3 regions of the Janibacter hoylei PVAS-1 genome follow, and region 3 is predicted to be linked to each of the others. Evidence: riboswitches for the same ligand, from Rfam matches in the RefSeq annotation. Region 3 holds a riboswitch; each other region holds the start of a gene.

Region 1 (4,597 bases), on a different contig from region 3:
GCGCACGTCGGCCGAGGCCACGGCGTAGGCGATGTTCTTGGACAGGGCCGTGACCCGCTCGACCTTGACACCCGGGCCGAGCTCGACGACGTAGCGGGTGACCGTCGGGCCGCGGTGGAAGCCGGTGACCTGGGCGTCGATGCCGAACTCGTCGAGGACGCTCGTCAGCGACTCGACGACCTTGTCGTTGGCCGCCGAGCGCTCCTTGTGGGGGGCACCGGGCTTGAGGTGCTGGCTGTCGGGCAGCGTGTAGGTGACGTCGCCGGCGAGGGCCAGCTGCTCGACCCGCTGCGGCAGCTGGGTCGTGGGCGGCGGCTCGAGCACCGTCTTGTCGGAGGGCTTGATCGGCGCGACGACGGGGTTCTTCGTCGGGCGCTTCTCCCCGGGGCGCGGGCCCCCGGCCTCGGCCTGGGGCGTCTCGACGGTCTCGTCGGCCTCGGGCACCGGGGCCGACTTCTTGCGGCGCCCCTTGCCGACCGGCTGCACGACGGCGGCCTGGTCGAAGGCGGTGTCGCCGTCACGCTCACCCGACAGCTCCTCGTCGGCGGGGTCGATGACGCGGCGCCGACGGGCGCGGCTCACGGCGGCCTTGGGGGCGTCGTGGGCGGCCTCCGGGGCAGCGGTCACGTGGCTGGGCACCTCGCCGGTGAAGGCGGCGCGGATGTAGGCCAGCCGCTGCGGCACCTCGTGCAGCGGGGTACCGGTGAGCAGGAGCAGGCTGAAGAGGCCGAGGAGGACGAGCAGGATCGTCGCGGGCCACTCGGTGACCGCGGTGGCCAGCGGGTCCGAGGCGAGGAAGCCCATGATCCCGCCCGCATCGCGCATCGGGCCGGCACCGTCGGGCGGCTGCGGGATGTCCTTGGCGATGTGCGTCAGGCCGGAGGCGGCGAAGAGGCCCATGACGGCGCCGAAGCCGAGTCGCGCGTCGGCGGCGGAGTCCCCCTCGGAGCGCAGCAGGCGCACGCCGAGGACGAGCAGGACGATCGGCAGGGCGTAGGCGACCCGACCGAAGGTGCCGGCGAAGACCGCGTGGACCATGTCGCCGAAGAGGCCCGTGAGGCCCCACCACTCGCGGACGGCGACGACGAGGGCGAGCGCGAGGGCGAGGAAGCCCCAGCCGTCACGACGGTGCTCCGGCTCGATCTGGCTCGCGCTGTGCCCGATGCGGCGCACGCCGGAGCCGGTCGCGTGGGCGACCCCCATCCACGTCTTCTGCACCGCGGCGATGGGCAGCGGGAGGCCCCCGCCCGACGCGGAGGTCTTGCGGGAAGCGGAGGTCTTCCCCTTCGCAGCACTCTTGGCGGGAGCCTTGCGCCCGGTGGGGCGGGTGCTGCCCTTCGGGCGCGTGGAGGCGCCCTTGGTGCTGCGCGAGGTGGTCGACGGACGAGTGGCCATGCTTCGCAGGTTAGGCGAAAGCCACCCCTGACACACGCGTCACACGCGCAACAGGGCCAACCCCGCGCAGGCGGGTGTGGACGAGCCGGCGCGCCCCGGTCGCCCACCGAGTAGCGTCACGGCCGTGGAAGCCCGCACCGTCGTCGTCGCGATCCTGGCCCTGGTCGTCGGGGTCGCCGGCTGGCGCTGGCTGGCCACCGGCGGCTACCGCCGGGAGGACGAAGGGGGTCCCCTCCCCCGCCACGTGTGGGTGGCGGCGGTCGCCCCCTTCGTCGCCGTGGCCGTCGAGCGGGGGCTCGCCGACCGACCCTGGCCCGTCCTGCTGGCCCCGCTCTCCCTGTCGCTGGCCGGGCTCGTGCTCGCCGCGATCGACGCCGACGTGCACCGGCTGCCCAATGCGATCACCGTGCCGCTCGCGCCGGCCATCGCCCTGGCCGTGACCGTCGCCTCCTTCGCCACCGGCGACCTCGCGGCCCTCGCACGCGCAGGCACCGCAGCCCTGCTCGTCGGCGGCGGCGCGATCGCTCTCTCCCTGCTCCTGCCCGGCCGCTCGATCGGCCTGGGCGACGCCAAGCTGCTCGTGTCGATCGCCCCGACCCTCGCCTGGCTCGGCTGGAGCGAGCTCGTCGTCGGCATCTGGCTGGGCTTCGTGCTCGGCGGCATCGTCGCCCTGTCGCTGCTCCTCACGCGCCGGGCGGGCCGACGGACCTCGCTCGCCTTCGGCCCCCACCTCGTCGCCGGGGCCGTGCTCGCCCTCGCCCTCGCCTGACGTCCCAGGTCGCGAGACGGGTCCCGGAGTGGCTCGACAGCCGGCACCCGTCATCGGCTAGGGTCTCGACCCAAGGTCACGAGTACCAGCGACAAGCCCCGGCTAGCTGGTCGGCAACCCTCGTCCGCGGTGGGGTGCTCCGGGTGACGACCTGGCCGGCGACGCAGTGTCGCCCGGCAAGCGCGGACTCGAGGTCACCGCCCGGGTCCCTGACGGATCAGGAGCACTCCCATGACCGTGTCCGACCTCCACCGCACCTCCACTGCCCTGCCCGCGCTCGTCAGCGAGGGCCTGACCTACCGCGACGCCGACGGCTCGACCGTCGAGTACGCGCACCTCGACCACGGGGCGACGACGCCGGCCTTCGCGGCCGTCGCCCAGGAGGTGGCCGCAGCCGCCGTCACCTACTCCTCCGTGCACCGAGGCGCCGGCTTCGCCTCGCGGGTGACCAGCTCGCGCTACGAGCAGGCCCGCGAGACCGTCGCGACCTTCGTCGGGGCCCGCGAGGACGACCAGGTCGTCTTCACCCGCAACACGACCGACTCCTTCAACCTGCTGGCCCGCGCCCTGCCCGAGGACACGCTCGTCTTCGTCTTCGGCTCCGAGCACCACGCCGCGCTCCTGCCCTGGCCCCGCGCCCTGCGCCTGCCCGTGCCGCACAGCCACGACGAGGCGCTCGACCTGCTCGAGCAGGCGCTGCGCAACCACCCCGCCGAGCACCGGCTCGTCGTCGCCACCGGTGCCTCCAACGTCACGGGCGAGCACTGGCCGGTCGAGCGGCTCGCGGCTCTCGCCCACGAGCACGACGCCCGCTTCGCGCTCGATGCCGCGCAGGTCGTCCCGCACCGCCGGGTCGACATCGAGGCGATCGGCGCGGACTGGATCGCCTTCAGCGGTCACAAGATCTACGCCCCCTTCGGCGCCGGCGTCCTCGTCGGGCGCAGCGACTGGCTCGACGCCGCCGAGCCCTACCTCGCCGGCGGCGGCGCCACCGCCCGCGTGGATCTCGACACGACCGAGTGGACGCACGGCCCGGCCCGCCACGAGGCCGGCTCCCCCAACGTGCTCGGCGCGGTCGCGCTCGCCACCGCCTGCGAGATCGTCAGCGAGCACGAGCGGGCGATCCGCGACCACGAGCAGGCCCTGCGCATCCGGCTGCTCGCCGGCCTCGCCGAGATCGAGGGCGTGCGCGTGCACACCCTCTTCGGCGGGGGTGACGGGGCCCCGGTGGCGACGATCACCGTCGACGGCCACGACAGCGCCGAGGTCGCCCGCGTCCTCGGCGACGACCACGGCATCGGGGTGCGCGACGGCAAGTTCTGCGCCCACCTGCTCGTCGACGACCTGCTCTCCGAGACCGAGCACGACACCGCCGTGCGGATCAGTGCCGGCCTCGGCACGACGCCCGAGCACATCGACCGCCTGCTGGCGGCGCTGCGCTCGCTCTGACCCTCCTCGGGTAGGGCGAAGGGGGACCCGGCAGGCCCCCTTCGCCCCCGGGCGGTCTCAGGCCTCGACGACCACCGGGATGATCATCGGGCGGCGACGGATCTTGCCGCCGACCCAGCCACCGACCGCGCGGCGCACGACCTGCTGCAGCTGGTGGGTATCGGTCGTGCCCTTGCGGGCGGCCTCGTCGAGGGCCGCGACGATCTTGGGCTTGACCTGGGTGAAGATCTCGTCGTCCTCGGCGAAGCCGCGGGCGGTGATCTCCGGGCCGGCGACGACCTTGCCGCTCGAGGAGTCGACGACGACCATGACGGAGATGAAGCCCTCGTCGCGCAGGATGCGGCGGTCCTTGAGCAGCTCCTCCGTGGCGCCCCCGACGCTCGAGCCGTCGACGTAGACGTAGCCGCAGGGCATGGCGCCGGCGATGCGGGCGCGACCGTCGATGAGGTCGATGACCACGCCGTCCTCGGCGAGCACGACGTGGTCGGGGTCGACGCCCGTCGCGATGGCCAGGTCGGCGTTGGCGACGAGGTGGCGCCACTCGCCGTGGACCGGCATGACATTGCGCGGCTTGACGATGTTGTAGCAGTAGAGCAGCTCGCCGGCGCTCGCGTGCCCGGAGACGTGCACCTTGGCATTGCCCTTGTGCACGACGTCGGCGCCGAGCCGCATCAGACCGTTGATGACCCGGTAGACGGCGTTTTCGTTGCCGGGGATCAGGCTCGAGGCGAGCAGCACGGTGTCGCCGTCACCGACGTCGATCCGGTGGTCGCGGTTGGCCATGCGCGACAGGGCGGCCATCGGCTCGCCCTGGCTGCCGGTGCAGATGAGCACGACCTCGTCGTCGGGGTAGTTGTCGAGCTTCTTGACGTCGACGAGCACCCCGTCGGGGACGTGCAGGTAGCCCAGGTCGGCGGCGATGCGCATGTTGCGCACCATCGAGCGCCCGACCATCGCGACCTTGCGGCCATTGCGCTCGGCCGC
Region 2 (4,597 bases), on a different contig from region 3:
CCTCGTCGTGCAGCAGGCTCCAGATCTGGTGTCGGTAACCGACGAAGTCCGGGTCCGAGCGCAGGTCGCGCTCGCCCTCGCGGTCACCCAGGTCGATGTCGACGACCTGCTTGAGCCGCCCGGGCCGCGAGGAGAGGATCGCGACGCGCTGGCCGAGGTAGACCGCCTCCTCGATGCCGTGGGTGATGAAGACGGCGGTCGTGCCGGTGGTGCGCCAGATCCGCAGCAGCTCGTCCTGCAGCTGCTCACGGGTCTGGGCGTCGAGCGCGGCGAAGGGCTCGTCCATGAGGAGGATCCCCGGCTCGTAGGCGAGGCTGCGGGCGATCGCGACGCGCTGCTTCATGCCGCCCGAGAGCTCGTGCGGGAGCCGGTCCTCGGAGCCGGAGAGCCCGACGAGGGCGAGGTACTCGCGCGCCCGCTCGGTGCGCTCCTTGCGGGTGAGCGGCAGCTGCTTGAGCCCGAAGGCGACATTGGCCAGCGCCGTGCGCCAGGGGAAGAGGGCGTACTGCTGGAAGACGATCCCGCGGTCGAGACCCGGTCCGGTGACGGCCTCGCCGTCGACGAGGACCTCGCCGCTCGTCGGGGTGCTCAGCCCGCCGAGCAGGTCGAGCAGGGTGGTCTTGCCCGACCCGCTCGGTCCGACGAGGGTGAGGAACTCCCCTGCCGGGACGGTGAGGCTGATGTCCTCGACGGCCCGCAGCACGCTCGCGCGCGGCTGGTCCTTCGTCGGGCGGACGACGAACTCCTTGGTGACGTGGCGCAGCTCGATGCTCGAGGTCACTTCGTCCCCTCCTTGGCCAGGTCGTTGTACTCGTTGGTGTAGATCGACGCCGGGTCGAGGTCTGCCTGGTCGACGATCCCGGTGCTCTCCAGCCAGGCCGCCCACTGGGTGAAGTCCTCGTCGGAGACCGCCCCGCCCTTCGCCGGGACACCGGTGCTCTTCCAGAAGCGGACGTTGTCGGTGCTCTCGTTGCGGTCGCGGCCCTCGATGATCCGCTCGAAGCGCGCGTGGACGGTGGCGCGGGGTGTCCTGCGGGCCCACTCGATCGCCTTGGCGACACCGGTGGTGAACTCGCGGACGGCGTCCGGGTGCTGGTCGATGAAGTCGTCACGCAGCACGTACTGGCCGCCGTTGAGCTCGTGACCGAGCACCTCGGTGTCGCGCACGAGCTCGCGGATGTCGGGCTGCGAGAGCGCCCGGTCCTGCAGGACCCCGCCGAGGGCACCGACGTCGATCTGCCGGCGGCGGATGGCCTCCTCGGTGTCGTTGGGTGGCAGGACGACGAGCTGCACCTGGTCGATCTGCCGGCTGGTGAGGCCGGCCGTGGTCAGCCAGGTCTCGATGAAGGCCTCGGCGTGGGCCCCCAGCGTGTTGACGGCGATCTTCTTGCCGACGAGGTCCTTGGGCCTGCGGATTCCGCTGTCCTTGCGGACGTAGAGGCCCTGGTAGGACTTCTTGTCCGAGCCGTAGTAGTTGATGACCGCGGTGATCGGCGACCCGGCCTGCGCGAGCTTGACGATCGCTCCGGAGAATGCGCCACCGACATCGGTCTGCCCGGTCGCGACGGACTGGATGTCCTGTGGCCCGCTCACCGTCGCGCCGACGTACTCGAGGTCGATGGTCGGGAAGTAGCCGAGGTCGTCGGCCAGTTCGGGGAAGGTGACGTTGTTGGCGCTGCCCTGGTATCGGAAGGTCACGCGGCCCCCGGGCCCGGTGCCTGCGGCATCGCTCGTGGGCAGGGTGCAGCCGGCGAGGGCGGAGGTCGTCGCGATCCCGGCGAGGCCGAGCAGGACGGAGCGGCGTGAGGTGTGGGTGCTCATCAGGCCACCGCCACGGAGCGCGCGAGGAGGTCGCCGCGGTGGGCGGCCTCCGCGGCCGCGACGAGCGAGCGACCGGCGACGGCGTCGAGGAAGACGCGGGTCACCTCGGCCAGCGGGCCGGCGGCGGACTCGGCGATGCTCACCTCACCGCCGTCGTGTCGGGTGACCTCGGAGGCGAGGACGAACCACCCCGGCGTGATGGCGCTCGGCGCGAGGCTGGCGAGCACGGGGCGCAGGGCGTAGTCCACCGCGAGGACGTGGGCGGGGCTGCCGCCGGTGGCGATCGGCAGGACCACCTTGTCCTTGAGCCCGGTCTGCGGCAGCAGGTCGAGGAAGGCCTTGAGCAGGCCGCTGTACGCCGCCTTGTAGACCGGCGTCGAGACGATGACGGCATCGGCGCGGGCCAGGGTGCAGGCCGCGCGAGCGATGTCGTCGTCGTCCGTGTCGGCTCGCAGGAGCGGCTCGGCGGGCAGGTCCCGCAAGACGATCGGGGCGATGAGGTGACCGGCGCGCTGCACGCGGTGCGACAGGTCGCCGAGGACCGCCTCGGTCCGCGACGAGGTGGACGGACTGCTGGAGATGGTGGCGATGACAGCCATGGGGGTGCCTCTCTGTGGGCATGACGGATCGACGGTCGACGAAGGGGGTCTCGTCACCGGACCGGGGTTGGTGGGGGTGATGTCGCATTTCCCTAGGGAAACGCGCAGGTGGCGCCGCATTTCCCTAGGGAAATGCGCAGGTGGGGCCGTATTTCCCTAGGGAAATACGGGTTCAGGTCAGCGACAGAGCGCGCTGTTGACCCTCAGCAGGTCGACGTGGCGCCGCAGCGCCGGGCGCAGCGACCGCGGTGCGGTCCTGGCAGTGGTGCTCATGGGAGATCCCGTCTCTCGTCGGGAGGCCGGCGAGGGCCTCGCGCTTGCTCCGACCGGAAGTGACCGGAGCCAGGTCCTCACCCGGAGCACCCCACCGCGAGTTGGAGGGTTGCTGTCCAGCGAGCCGGGGCTTGACGCTGGAACTCGTGACCTGATGAAGAACCTACGCAGATCCATCTCCTACTGCAAGAGAAGGAGTTGCCTGTCTCGCGATCCGGACCCCACGAGTGCCCCTGTCCCCCAACGGGACCCAGCTGACTCGACAGGTGGTTGTGTGGTCAACCGGTAGCGCCGGGTGCCGGCAGCGCCCGGTGAGCGCCGCCGGCTCGCTGAACTCCCTGTTCAACACACAACCATCAGCAGGACGAAGGGGGCGCCGCCGCCAGCACGACGAAGGGTGGGGTCGACGCGACTCAAGGAAAAGTCCGGACTGCCTGCGCCCCGTGAGAGGCAGACCAAGCGGTCCGGACTTTCCCCCAGCGTCGACCCCACCCTTCGCCGGGCGGCCCGGTCTTCGGCAGGACGGACGAGAGGGCTCAGCCCTGGCTGAGCATCTCCGCCGTGAGGAAGGCCAGCTCGAGACTCTGCTGGTGGTTCAGGCGCGGGTCGCACACGCTCTCGTAGCGCTTGTTGAGGTCCTCGTCGAGGATCCGCTCGGCGCCGCCGAGGCACTCGGTGACGTCGTTGCCGGTGAGCTCGACGTGCAGACCGCCGGGGACGGTGCCGAGCGAGCGGTGCACCTCGAAGAAGCCGCGGACCTCGTCGACGACGTCCTCGAAGTCACGCGTCTTGAAGCCGGACGCCGACTCGAAGGTGTTGCCGTGCATCGGGTCGCAGATCCAGGTGACCATCGCCCCGGAGTCGCGGACTTTTTCGACGATGGCGGGCATCGCCTCGCGGATCTTGCCGGCACCCATGCGGGTGATGAAGGTCAGGCGGCCGGGCTCGCGGTGCGGGTCGAGCAGGTCGATGATCCGCAGCAGCTCGTCGGGGTCGGCCTTGTCGGAGACCTTCATGCCGATGGGGTTGCGGATCCGGCTGACGAAGTCGAGGTGCGCGTGGTCGATCTGACGCGTCCGCTCCCCGATCCACAGGAAGTGACCCGAGGTGTCGTAGAGGTTGCCGGTGCGCGAGTCGACGCGGGTCATCGGGCGCTCGTAGTCGAGGAGCAGCGCCTCGTGGGCCGACCAGAACTCGGTTGCCCGCATCGCCTCGAAGTCGACACCGCAGGCGGCCATGAAGCGCATCGCCTTGTCGATCTCGCGGGCCAGGCCCTCGTAGCGCCGGTTGGCGGCGTTGGAGACGAAGCCGACATTCCAGTCGTGCACGCGGCGCAGGTCGGCGAAGCCGCCCTGGGTGAAGGCGCGCACGAGGTTCAGCGTCGCCGCACTCGTGTGGTACCCGCGCAGCAGGCGCTGCGGGTCGGGCTCGCGCGACTCGGGGGTGAAGGCGAAGTCGTTGACCATGTCGCCGCGGTAGGCGGGCAGGGTGACGCCGTCGCGCGTCTCGGTGTCCTTGCTGCGGGGCTTGGCGAACTGCCCGGCCATCCGGCCCATCTTGACGACGGGCATGCCAGCGCCGTAGGTGAGCACGGCCGCCATCTGCAGCACGGTCTTGATCCGGTCGCGGATGTTGTCGGCGGTGGCGTGGACGAAGGTCTCGGCGCAGTCGCCACCCTGGAGCACGAAGGCCTCACCGACGGACGCCGCAGCCATCCGGTCGCGCAGGTCGTCGCACTCGCCGGCGAAGACGAGCGGTGGATAGGTCGCCAGCTGCGCCACGGCACTGTCGAGGGCCGCACGGTCCGGCCAGCTCGGCTGCTGCGCGGCAGGCAGGTCGCTGTCGATGGTGGCGGCGGTCATGGGGGCGGGCACTGCAGTGGTCACCCCCACAGGATAGGCCGG
Region 3 (4,597 bases):
CGGCCGGGGCCGAGCGCGACTGACTCGGCCTGGCGCCGCCATGGCGCTGCTCACCTGACGGAATCCCGGCCGGGCGCGCTACGTTGGATCCAGCGGAGCGTGCCCGGACCGGGGACGCCCGAGCAGAGGAGACCGCCATGGCCACCCACCGCGTCCGCAACGCCGCCCACCTTGCCTCCGCCGTCCGCAGCGCGACCCGTCCCGGCGGGCCGACCCTGTGGCAGCGACTGCGCGCCGTGCCGCGGATGATCCGCGCCGTGCGCTCGGGCCAGTACACCGGACTGAGCTCGACCCGGCTGCTCATGATGCTCGCCGGCGTCGGCTACGTCGTCTCGCCCGTCGACATCGTCCCCGAGGGCCTGCTGCTCGCCTTCGGCCTCGTCGACGACGTGCTCGTCATCGGGTGGCTGGCGACGACCCTCGTGCGTGAGACCGAGGACTTCATCGCGTGGGAGCAGGGCGCCACCGCGGCCCCGGCCGGTGCGCACCACGGCGCCCCGCAGTGGGAGCAGCCGATCCCGTCGTACGTCGTCCCCGACTGATCCACAGGTCCGGAGGCGTCCGAGCGGCCCTCCACAGCCACGACTGGCCCCTGCCGGCGCGCGTCGGCAGGGGCCAGATTCGGTGTATGACACAGATCGTGAGACCCCGCGACGCCGCCGAGCTCGCCGTCCTGATGCCCTACCAGCTCGGGTTCCACCCCGGGCCCTCCGTCTGCCTGACGCTCATGCGCGAGCGGCGCCTCGGTCTGCTCCAGCGGCACGACCTCGTCGCCGAGCCGGACGTGGCTCGGCGTGTGGCCGCGGAGGCCGTCGCCATCGCGCTCCGGGAGGGGGCGAGCAGCGTGCTGCTCATGGCCTTCGAGGACGACGAAGGGCAGTCCCTTGCCCTGCGAGCGGCGATGACCGCGGCGGCTCTCGAGGCCGGGCTGCCGGTGCACCAGCACCTCGTCGTCCGCGACGGCCACTGCCACACCGTCGACGGCCCGGGGGCGGGCCGTGCCCTGCGTCTCCCACGACCCGAGGACGTGCCGGCGGTCGCTCCCTTCGTCGAGGCGGGGGTCTGCCCGGTACCCAGTCGGGATCACCTCGTGCGGGGGGTCCTCGCGGAGCGGGACGAGACGAGGGCGGCCGCCGTGGCCGTGGCGGCCAGCCCGCTGGGCGTGCGTCCCCGGGTCCCGGAGATCGCCACGGCCTGGACCCGGCTGCTCGACCCCGACGCCGGGGCCCGGCCCGTAGGCGACCTGGCCGACCGCGACCTGCTGGTGATCGCGAGGTCACTGCAGCTCGTCCCGTGGCGCGATGCCCTCCTCGCCGTGCTCTGTCCCGGGACCATGCCCCTGACGGGGGTCGACGAGCACTGGATCTCGCTCGCGCTCGAGGTCACGAGGTGGTGCCCGTGGGTCCTCGGGGACGACGAGCTCGTGCCGGAGGTGGGGGAGCACCGCGACGGGGTGCTCGCCGTCCGCACCCGGCTGCTCGAGCTGGCGCGTCTCGTCCCGGCCGAGCTCACCCCACCCCTGCTGACCAGCGCGGCGCACCTCGCGTGGTGGACGGGCGACGGCACGGTCACGGGGGTGTGCCTCGAGCGGGCTCTGCAGGTCGACCCCGACTACCGGCTCGCGGGGCTCATGCTCGAGCTGCTCTCCCACGGGGTCCGGCTGTGGGAGACGCCCAGAGTCGCCTGACCGGAGCAGGCCTCGTCCGCGCTGCGGACCCGGCTCGATCCGGCCGCCCGAGTGAGGTTAGAGTTGGCGCCAGGTCATGAGTGTCAGCGTCAAGCCCCGGCTAGCTGGCCGGCAACCCTCCTCGCGACGGGGTGCCCCGGGTGATGACCCGGCCGCATCGGAGTGATGTGGCAAGGCGAGACCCGGGAGCCCTCTCATGAGCGTATCCACCACACGGCCCACCACCTCTGCCCTCTGGCGTGACGACCACCCGTCCGGCGACCGCCTCTTCCAGCCCATCGGTGACCTCGTCGTCGAGTCGGGCGAGGTGCTGCCCGACGTCGTCCTGGCCTACGAGACGTGGGGACGGCTCTCGCCCTCCCGCGACAACGCGGTGCTCGTCGAGCACGCGCTCACCGGTGACAGCCATGTGGTCGGTCCTGCGGGCGAAGGTCACCCGACACCGGGATGGTGGCCCGGGCTCGTCGGGCCCGGCGCCCTCCTCGACACCGACGACTTCTTCGTCATCGCGATCAACGTGCTCGGTGGGTGCCAGGGCAGCACCGGCCCCGCGTCCCCCGGACCAGACGGCCGTCCGTGGGGCAGTCGCTTCCCGCGGCTGACCATCCGCGACCAGGTGACGGCCGAGGCGCGCCTTGCCGACGCCCTCGACATCCCGAGCTGGCACACCGTCATCGGTGGCTCGATGGGCGGCATGCGCACGCTCGAGTGGGTCGCCTCCTACCCGGACCGGGTCGGTACCGCGGTGGGCCTCGCATCGACCGCCTACGCCACGGCCGAGCAGATCGGCTGGAGCCAGACGCAGATCCACGCCATCCGCAACGACCCGTGGTTCGCCGGCGGCGACTACTACGGGCACCCGCAGGGCCCGGAGGTCGGCCTGGGCATCGCGCGGCGGATCGCACACATCACCTACCGCAGCGAGATGGAGCTGCACGACCGCTTCGGTCGTGATGTCCAGGACGAGGCGCCGGGGGAGAGCGGCCGGCCGCGCTACGCGGTCGAGAGCTACCTCGACCATCACGGGGGCAAGCTGGCGGCGCGCTTCGACGCCAACTCGTACATCGTGCTGTCCGAGGCGATGAACTCCCACGACATCGGACGCGACCGGGGTGGCATGGCGGCGGCGCTGGCCCCCTTCACCGGCCGGCTCGTCGTCGTCCCGGTGGACTCCGACCGGCTCTACCCGCCCCGGCTCTCGGACGAGATCGCGCGGGCCCGACCGGGCACGGAGCAGGCGATGATCCGCTCCGTCGTCGGCCACGACGGCTTCCTCACCGAGGTCGACCAGGTGGCCGCGCTCCTGGGCCAGGTCGTCGCAGGACGGCCCCTCGTCGACACGAGGAGCCGGAGTGAGACAGGTCACGGCGGTGCGGTGTAGCGTCTGGCCAAGACCCGTCCAGCAGCACTAGCCAGTCGAGGAGCAACGATGACCATCGTCGTGGGGTACGTGTCCACCAAGGAGGGCGAAGCCGCCCTGGAGCGAGCCTTCGAGGAGTGCCGTCTGCGCAAGGACAAGCTCGTCGTCATCCACTCCGACCGCGGTGGCGCCGGACTGAGCGGCGACAGCGCCCGCAAGAACGAAGAGGACCTCAAGCAGGTCCGCAGCCGCCTCGACGAGGCCGGTGTCGAGGGCGAGGTGCGGGGGCTCGTCCGCGGCAAGGAGCCGGCCGAGGACCTCATCGTCGTCGCCGAGGAGACCGGCGCCAGCCTGATCATCATCGGACTGCGCAAGCGCACGCCGGTCGGCAAGCTCATCCTCGGCTCCAACGCGCAGCGAGTGCTGCTCGACGCGCCCTGCGACGTGCTCGCCGTCAAGGCGCGCTGAGACACGGACACCGATCAGCGGGCACCCCGACGGGGTGCCCGCTGACGCGTTGACGCAGACCTCGTTTTATAATGGTGATGAGCCCAGCGCACAGCGACCGGGCGAGTCGGGTCGACGGGGTCACACGCCACCCCCCTTCGATGCCGGCGGAATCCCCCGTGACGAAAGGTTGTTGGTGACTGCTGTGTCCCCACGGTCGGACGAGGCGCAGGACTCCCTCCCCAAGGAGTTTTCGCACCCATCGCTCCAGGAACTGGTCCGTGTGGGCCACACGACCGGATCCATCACCAGCGACCAGCTCCAGGCCGCTTTCACCGACGCGAAGGTCAGCCCGAGCCGGGGCAGGGTCGTGCTGCGCGCGCTCGGTGACCAAGGAATCGAGGTTCAGGTGCCACCGTCCACCCCCGCCAAGAAGACTGCGGCGAAGAAGACCACCGCGAAGAAGGCCGCGACCAAGAAGGCCGCCGCCCCCGCGAAGAAGGCTGCCGCCACCAAGACCGCCGCTGCCACGAAGAAGGCTGCGGCGCCGGCGAAGAAGACCGCCGCCAAGAAGGCGACCGCCACCAAGGCTGCTGCCGCTGCTGCGGCCGAGCCGGTCAAGAAGGCTGCGCCGGCCAAGACGGCCGCCGCGAAGAAGGCCGCCGCCAAGAAGGCCGCGGCCAACCCGACGACGACGACCGCCGAAGAGCCGGAGCCCGGTGAGGACGACGTCCTCCACGAGGACCCCAAGGCGGCGAAGAAGCCCGAGCAGGAGCCGGACGAGAAGTCTGGCTTCACGATCAGCAACGACGACGAGGACGACGCGCCCGCCCAGCAGGTCGTGACGGCCGGCGCCACCGCCGATCCGGTCAAGGACTACCTCAAGCAGATCGGCAAGGTCGCACTCCTCAACGCCGAGCAGGAGGTCGAGCTCGCCAAGCGCATCGAGGCCGGCCTCTTCGCCGAGGAAAAGCTCGCCTCGGGCGAGAAGATCGAGATGAAGTTCAAGCGTGAGCTGTGGTGGATCGCCCAGGACGGCAAGAACGCCAAGAACCACCTGCTCGAGGCCAACCTGCGCCTCGTCGTCTCGCTCGCCAAGCGCT

The links. Region 3 has a riboswitch for S-adenosylmethionine ahead of metX (homoserine O-acetyltransferase MetX). Riboswitches for the same ligand answer to the same signal wherever they lie in the genome.
Region 1: linked by a shared signal. The riboswitch ahead of CWN80_RS01095 (aminotransferase class V-fold PLP-dependent enzyme) and the one ahead of metX (homoserine O-acetyltransferase MetX) in region 3 are both predicted to bind S-adenosylmethionine.
Region 2: linked by a shared signal. The riboswitch ahead of ssuE (NADPH-dependent FMN reductase) and the one ahead of metX (homoserine O-acetyltransferase MetX) in region 3 are both predicted to bind S-adenosylmethionine.

What each region holds. Positions count from the first base shown of each region.
Region 1 covers NZ_PIPF01000001.1:214,987-219,583, forward strand. The annotation lists gene CWN80_RS01085 (DNA translocase FtsK) at 1-1,395, opposite strand, end outside; gene CWN80_RS01090 (prepilin peptidase) at 1,520-2,164, shown strand; SAM riboswitch class IV at 2,239-2,353, shown strand; gene CWN80_RS01095 (aminotransferase class V-fold PLP-dependent enzyme) at 2,396-3,613, shown strand; gene CWN80_RS01100 (ribonuclease J) at 3,671-4,597, opposite strand, start outside.
Region 2 covers NZ_PIPF01000007.1:354,934-359,530, forward strand. The annotation lists gene CWN80_RS08560 (ABC transporter ATP-binding protein) at 1-781, opposite strand, end outside; gene CWN80_RS08565 (ABC transporter substrate-binding protein) at 778-1,821, opposite strand; gene ssuE (NADPH-dependent FMN reductase) at 1,821-2,420, opposite strand; SAM riboswitch class IV at 2,729-2,845, opposite strand; gene CWN80_RS08575 (class II 3-deoxy-7-phosphoheptulonate synthase) at 3,230-4,555, opposite strand.
Region 3 covers NZ_PIPF01000002.1:120,022-124,618, forward strand. The annotation lists gene CWN80_RS02825 (alanine/glycine:cation symporter family protein) at 1-23, shown strand, start outside; gene CWN80_RS02830 (YkvA family protein) at 138-542, shown strand; gene CWN80_RS02835 (DUF4192 domain-containing protein) at 629-1,687, shown strand; SAM riboswitch class IV at 1,760-1,870, shown strand; gene metX (homoserine O-acetyltransferase MetX) at 1,884-3,068, shown strand; gene CWN80_RS02845 (universal stress protein) at 3,117-3,515, shown strand; gene CWN80_RS02850 (RNA polymerase sigma factor) at 3,691-4,597, shown strand, end outside.